DNA from 3 places in the Geobacillus zalihae genome. Region 2 is predicted to be linked to each of the others. Evidence: a T-box and tRNA genes for the amino acid it is inferred to sense, from the RefSeq annotation. Region 2 holds a T-box; the other regions hold tRNA genes.

Region 1 (2,262 bases), 1.0 Mb from region 2:
CTGGGGAGTACGGCCGCAAGGCTGAAACTCAAAGGAATTGACGGGGGCCCGCACAAGCGGTGGAGCATGTGGTTTAATTCGAAGCAACGCGAAGAACCTTACCAGGTCTTGACATCCCCTGACAACCCAAGAGATTGGGCGTTCCCCCTTCGGGGGGACAGGGTGACAGGTGGTGCATGGTTGTCGTCAGCTCGTGTCGTGAGATGTTGGGTTAAGTCCCGCAACGAGCGCAACCCTCGCCTCTAGTTGCCAGCACGAAGGTGGGCACTCTAGAGGGACTGCCGGCGACAAGTCGGAGGAAGGTGGGGATGACGTCAAATCATCATGCCCCTTATGACCTGGGCTACACACGTGCTACAATGGGCGGTACAAAGGGCTGCGAACCCGCGAGGGGGAGCGAATCCCAAAAAGCCGCTCTCAGTTCGGATTGCAGGCTGCAACTCGCCTGCATGAAGCCGGAATCGCTAGTAATCGCGGATCAGCATGCCGCGGTGAATACGTTCCCGGGCCTTGTACACACCGCCCGTCACACCACGAGAGCTTGCAACACCCGAAGTCGGTGAGGTAACCCTTACGGGAGCCAGCCGCCGAAGGTGGGGCAAGTGATTGGGGTGAAGTCGTAACAAGGTAGCCGTACCGGAAGGTGCGGCTGGATCACCTCCTTTCTAAGGATGTTATTGACAAAATCGAATGGTTTGATTATAATGACGCTTGCTGTTTTGTTTGGTTTTGAGGGAATTGGTTATTCTCTCGGTTGTTTTGCGCCTGCGTCTGCGAGTGATTCAGCGGAGCTGGATTCCTCGGCGCAAGGCCGCAAAGAAGCTGACTCAAGGCAGCAGCCTTGTTTCGTTTTGAGGGAACTGACCGTTCCTTGCAATGTGTATATGGGCCTATAGCTCAGCTGGTCAGAGCGCACGCCTGATAAGCGTGAGGTCGGTGGTTCAAGTCCACTTAGGCCCATTGGATGGGGCCTTAGCTCAGCTGGGAGAGCGCCTGCTTTGCAAGCAGGAGGTCATCGGTTCGATCCCGATAGGCTCCACCATATCAAGGTAAGAGGTTTCAACGTAGTTGCTTTGCGTCTGCGTCTACAAGCGGATTCGGAGAAGCTGAATTCCTCGACGCAAACCAGCGAAGAAGCAGGTTCAAGGCAGCAACTTTGCATCTGCGTCTTCTAGCAGATTCGAGGAAGTGGGATTCCTCGATGCAAGACTGCAGAGAAGCAAATTCAAGAAGCAGTCTCGTTCCTTGAAAACTAGATAACCGATAAAGCAAAGGAAGAAGCCGAGAGCGCAATAGGTTAAGCTGGAAAGGGCGCACGGTGGATGCCTTGGCACTAGGAGCCGATGAAGGACGGGGCAAACGCCGAAACGCTTCGGGGAGCTGTAAGCAAGCGTTGATCCGGAGATGTCCGAATGGGGGAACCCACTGTCCGTAATGGGGCAGTATCCATGCCTGAATCCATAGGGCATGGAGGGCACACCCGGGGAACTGAAACATCTTAGTACCCGGAGGAGAAGAAAGCAACCGCGATTCCCTGAGTAGCGGCGAGCGAAACGGGAACAGCCCAAACCAAGAGGCATGTCCTCTTGGGGTTGTAGGACCGCTCACGATGGGAGTGAGAAAGGGACGGGGTAGACGAACCGGTCTGGAACGGCCGGCCAGAGAAGGTGAGAGCCCTGTAGTCGAAACTTCGTTCCCTCCCGAGCGGATCCTGAGTACGGCGGGACACGAGGAATCCCGTCGGAAGCAGGGAGGACCATCTCCCAAGGCTAAATACTCCCTAGTGACCGATAGTGCACCAGTACCGTGAGGGAAAGGTGAAAAGCACCCCGGGAGGGGAGTGAAAGAGAACCTGAAACCGTGTGCCTACAAGTAGTCAGAGCCCGTTGATGGGTGATGGCGTGCCTTTTGTAGAATGAACCGGCGAGTGACGATGGCGTGCGAGGTTAAGCCGGAGAGGCGGAGCCGCAGCGAAAGCGAGTCTGAACAGGGCGTGTGAGTACGTCGTCGTCGACCCGAAACCAGGTGATCTACCCATGTCCAGGGTGAAGGCCGGGTAACACCGGCTGGAGGCCCGAACCCACGCACGTTGAAAAGTGCGGGGATGAGGTGTGGGTAGGGGTGAAATGCCAATCGAACTTGGAGATAGCTGGTTCTCCCCGAAATAGCTTTAGGGCTAGCCTCGGGTTTAGGAGTCTTGGAGGTAGAGCACTGATTGGGCTAGGGGCCCAAACCGGGTTACCGAACCCAGTCAAACTCCGA
Region 2 (2,262 bases):
TGAACTGGAAGGTGGTGGACAAGCCGGATTTCCTCTGCGGACCGGGCGATGTCCTGTCGGCGCGCGGTTTTGGCCGCTGCAAGCTGTTTTCGGTGGAAGGGCCGACGAAAAAAGAGCGCTGGCTCGTTCAGATCGGCCGACAAAAATAAGCAAATGACGGCAGGAAATCGGCAAACCGTGTCGAATGAAAGTGAAGAAAAGGAATGATGGAGACGGAGGTGGCCGTTGTGCCGTTGACGCCATTGGATATTCACAACAAGGAATTCAGCCGCGGGTTTCGCGGGTACGATGAAGACGAAGTGAACGAGTTCCTCGATCAAGTCATTAAAGACTATGAAATGCTCATCCGTGAAAAAAAGCAGCTGGAAGAGAAAGTGGCCGAACTGACGGAAAAGCTGAACTACTTTGCGAACATTGAGGAGACGCTCAACAAGTCGATTCTTGTTGCTCAAGAAGCAGCGGAAGAAGTGAAGCGGAATGCGCAAAAAGAGGCGAAGCTGATCATTAAAGAGGCGGAAAAAAACGCCGAGCGCATCATCAGCGATGCATTGGCGAAATCGCGGAAAATCGCCCTCGAGATCGAGGAGCTGAAGCGGCAGTCGAAAGTGTTCCGCGCCCGTTTCCGCATGCTTGTCGAGGCCCAGCTTGATATGATCAACAGCCGCGATTGGGACGAGTTGATGGAGTATGAGGCGCCGGATTTGGAAGAAGGGGCGAGAGAACCGCTGTCACAGCCTTGACGAACCGAAGACGTTTCGGTTATAATAATTGGCAAAAATCGCCGCATCAGCCGCCGTGGGAGGCGGTTGGCTTTTTTCAGGATGAATAGCGAAATAGCCATCGACGATGAAAGGGACAGTAGCTCTTGTACGACCGGTCGCAGCGAGCCGGGGATGGTGGAAGCCTGGCATCGGCGCAAGAGTGAACATCACCCTGGAGTTCCATGCCGAACATCAAGTAGGCCATGGCGCGTCATTCCCGTTACGAATGAAAAGTGGGCTGTGCGTCGTTTGCATGGCCAAGAAGGGTGGTACCGCGAGACCGTTCTCGTCCCTTGCCGGGGGAGAACGGTTTTTTTATTTGGAATCTATCGTTCGAAGGAGGAGCAAGGATGGATTACAAAGAAACGCTGCTTATGCCGCAAACCGAGTTCCCGATGCGCGGCAACTTGCCGAAGCGGGAGCCGGAAATGCAAAAAAAATGGGAGGAAATGGACATTTACCGGAAAGTGCAGGAGCGGACGAAAGGACGGCCGCTGTTTGTCCTGCATGACGGCCCGCCGTATGCCAACGGCGACATTCATATGGGCCATGCGCTGAACAAAATTTTAAAAGATATCATCGTCCGCTACAAATCGATGAACGGCTATTGCGCGCCGTACGTGCCGGGCTGGGATACGCACGGACTGCCGATCGAAACGGCGCTCGCGAAGCAAGGCGTCGACCGCAAATCGATGAGCGTCGCCGAGTTCCGCAAGCGGTGCGAGCAATACGCGTATGAACAAATCGACAACCAGCGCCGGCAGTTCAAGCGGCTCGGTGTGCGCGGCGACTGGGACAACCCGTACATTACGCTCAAACCGGAGTACGAAGCCCAGCAAATTAAAGTATTTGGCGAAATGGCGAAAAAAGGGCTCATCTACAAAGGGTTGAAGCCGGTCTATTGGTCCCCGTCAAGCGAATCGGCGCTCGCCGAAGCGGAAATCGAATATAAAGACAAGCGTTCGCCGTCGATTTATGTCGCCTTCCCGGTGAAAGAAGGCAAAGGCGTGCTTGAGGGCGATGAGCGAATCGTCATTTGGACGACGACGCCGTGGACGATTCCGGCGAACTTGGCGATCGCGGTTCATCCGGATTTGGATTACCATGTTGTCGATGTCGGCGGAAAACGGTATGTCGTCGCCGCCGCCTTGGCGGAATCGGTGGCGAAAGAAATCGGTTGGGACGCATGGTCGGTCGTCAAAACGGTCAAAGGAAAAGAGCTTGAATACGTCGTGGCGAGACATCCGTTTTATGAGCGCGACTCGCTTGTTGTGTGCGGCGAACACGTCACGACCGACGCCGGCACGGGCTGCGTCCATACGGCGCCGGGCCACGGGGAAGACGACTTTCTCGTTGGGCAAAAATATGGGCTTCCGGTCCTTTGTCCGGTTGATGAACGCGGCTACATGACCGAGGAAGCGCCGGGATTTGAGGGGATGTTTTACGAAGACGCCAACAAGGCGATTACACAGAAGCTTGAGGAAGTCGGCGCTTTGTTGAA
Region 3 (2,262 bases), 1.0 Mb from region 2:
GAGATGTGGAGGAACACCAGTGGCGAAGGCGGCTCTCTGGCCTGCAACTGACGCTGAGGCGCGAAAGCGTGGGGAGCAAACAGGATTAGATACCCTGGTAGTCCACGCCGTAAACGATGAGTGCTAAGTGTTAGAGGGGTCACACCCTTTAGTGCTGCAGCTAACGCGATAAGCACTCCGCCTGGGGAGTACGGCCGCAAGGCTGAAACTCAAAGGAATTGACGGGGGCCCGCACAAGCGGTGGAGCATGTGGTTTAATTCGAAGCAACGCGAAGAACCTTACCAGGTCTTGACATCCCCTGACAACCCAAGAGATTGGGCGTTCCCCCTTCGGGGGGACAGGGTGACAGGTGGTGCATGGTTGTCGTCAGCTCGTGTCGTGAGATGTTGGGTTAAGTCCCGCAACGAGCGCAACCCTCGCCTCTAGTTGCCAGCACGAAGGTGGGCACTCTAGAGGGACTGCCGGCGACAAGTCGGAGGAAGGTGGGGATGACGTCAAATCATCATGCCCCTTATGACCTGGGCTACACACGTGCTACAATGGGCGGTACAAAGGGCTGCGAACCCGCGAGGGGGAGCGAATCCCAAAAAGCCGCTCTCAGTTCGGATTGCAGGCTGCAACTCGCCTGCATGAAGCCGGAATCGCTAGTAATCGCGGATCAGCATGCCGCGGTGAATACGTTCCCGGGCCTTGTACACACCGCCCGTCACACCACGAGAGCTTGCAACACCCGAAGTCGGTGAGGCAACCCGCAAGGGAGCCAGCCGCCGAAGGTGGGGCAAGTGATTGGGGTGAAGTCGTAACAAGGTAGCCGTACCGGAAGGTGCGGCTGGATCACCTCCTTTCTAAGGAGAAAAGCGGAGGCCGCCCGCTTATCGGCGAGGTGCGCTGGAGGGCCTGCGAGCGGGCTTAGCCCGCCGCAGCAGGACCGAAGCGTCGCGAGCCGATGGCGGCCGGAGCTAGACATTACGAAAAGCGGAGGCGCCGAGATCGGCTCTCGAAGCCAAATGTTCTTCACCCGCAGGGGTGCTTGCACCCCCCGAGGGGGAAGGTTATTTGGCAGAAGAGAACCAGGCGCCGGAGCTAGACAGAATTTCTTGACAAAACCTATCAGTTTGATTATAATGACGCTTGCTGTTTTGTTTAGTTTTGAGGGAACTTATTGTTCCTTGCAATGTGTATATGGGCCTATAGCTCAGCTGGTCAGAGCGCACGCCTGATAAGCGTGAGGTCGGTGGTTCAAGTCCACTTAGGCCCATTGGATGGGGCCTTAGCTCAGCTGGGAGAGCGCCTGCTTTGCAAGCAGGAGGTCATCGGTTCGATCCCGATAGGCTCCACCATATCAAGGTAAGAGGTTTCAACGTAGTTGCTTTGCGTCTGCGTCTACAAGCGGATTCGGAGAAGCTGAATTTCTCGACGCAAACCAGCGAAGAAGCGAATTCAAAGGAGCTACTTTGCGCCTTCGTCTTCTAGCAGGTTCAGGGAAGCAAGATTCCTCGGCACAAGACTGCAGAGAAGCAAATTCAAGAAGCAGTCTCGTTCCTTGAAAACTAGATAACCGATAAAGCAAAGGAAGAAGCCGAGAGCGCAATAGGTTAAGCTAGAAAGGGCGCACGGTGGATGCCTTGGCACTAGGAGCCGATGAAGGACGGGGCAAACGCCGAAACGCTTCGGGGAGCTGTAAGCAAGCGTTGATCCGGAGATGTCCGAATGGGGGAACCCACTGTCCGTAATGGGGCAGTATCCATGCCTGAATCCATAGGGCATGGAGGGCACACCCGGGGAACTGAAACATCTTAGTACCCGGAGGAGAAGAAAGCAACCGCGATTCCCTGAGTAGCGGCGAGCGAAACGGGAACAGCCCAAACCAAGAGGCATGTCCTCTTGGGGTTGTAGGACCGCTCACGATGGGAGTGAGAAAGGGACGGGGTAGACGAACCGGTCTGGAACGGCCGGCCAGAGAAGGTGAGAGCCCTGTAGTCGAAACTTCGTTCCCTCCCGAGCGGATCCTGAGTACGGCGGGACACGAGGAATCCCGTCGGAAGCAGGGAGGACCATCTCCCAAGGCTAAATACTCCCTAGTGACCGATAGTGCACCAGTACCGTGAGGGAAAGGTGAAAAGCACCCCGGGAGGGGAGTGAAAGAGAACCTGAAACCGTGTGCCTACAAGTAGTCAGAGCCCGTTGATGGGTGATGGCGTGCCTTTTGTAGAATGAACCGGCGAGTGACGATGGCGTGCGAGGTTAAGCCGGAGAGGCGG

What was found. A T-box is a leader RNA that pairs with one kind of tRNA and senses whether it is charged. The one in region 2 lies ahead of ileS (isoleucine--tRNA ligase), so its partner is inferred to be a tRNA-Ile.
Region 1: it encodes a tRNA-Ile, which carries the amino acid that the T-box ahead of ileS (isoleucine--tRNA ligase) is inferred to sense. The anticodon was not compared.
Region 3: it encodes a tRNA-Ile, which carries the amino acid that the T-box ahead of ileS (isoleucine--tRNA ligase) is inferred to sense. The anticodon was not compared.

Annotation. Positions count from the first base shown of each region.
Region 1 covers NZ_CP129217.1:29,136-31,397, forward strand. The annotation lists rRNA gene QWV57_RS00135 (16S ribosomal RNA) at 1-665, shown strand, start outside; tRNA gene QWV57_RS00140 (tRNA-Ile) at 887-960, shown strand; tRNA gene QWV57_RS00145 (tRNA-Ala) at 967-1,042, shown strand; rRNA gene QWV57_RS00150 (23S ribosomal RNA) at 1,296-2,262, shown strand, end outside.
Region 2 covers NZ_CP129217.1:1,028,925-1,031,186, forward strand. The annotation lists gene QWV57_RS05355 (YlmH family RNA-binding protein) at 1-149, shown strand, start outside; gene QWV57_RS05360 (DivIVA domain-containing protein) at 228-740, shown strand; T-box leader at 838-1,058, shown strand; gene ileS (isoleucine--tRNA ligase) at 1,112-2,262, shown strand, end outside.
Region 3 covers NZ_CP129217.1:10,250-12,511, forward strand. The annotation lists rRNA gene QWV57_RS00040 (16S ribosomal RNA) at 1-846, shown strand, start outside; tRNA gene QWV57_RS00045 (tRNA-Ile) at 1,186-1,259, shown strand; tRNA gene QWV57_RS00050 (tRNA-Ala) at 1,266-1,341, shown strand; rRNA gene QWV57_RS00055 (23S ribosomal RNA) at 1,595-2,262, shown strand, end outside.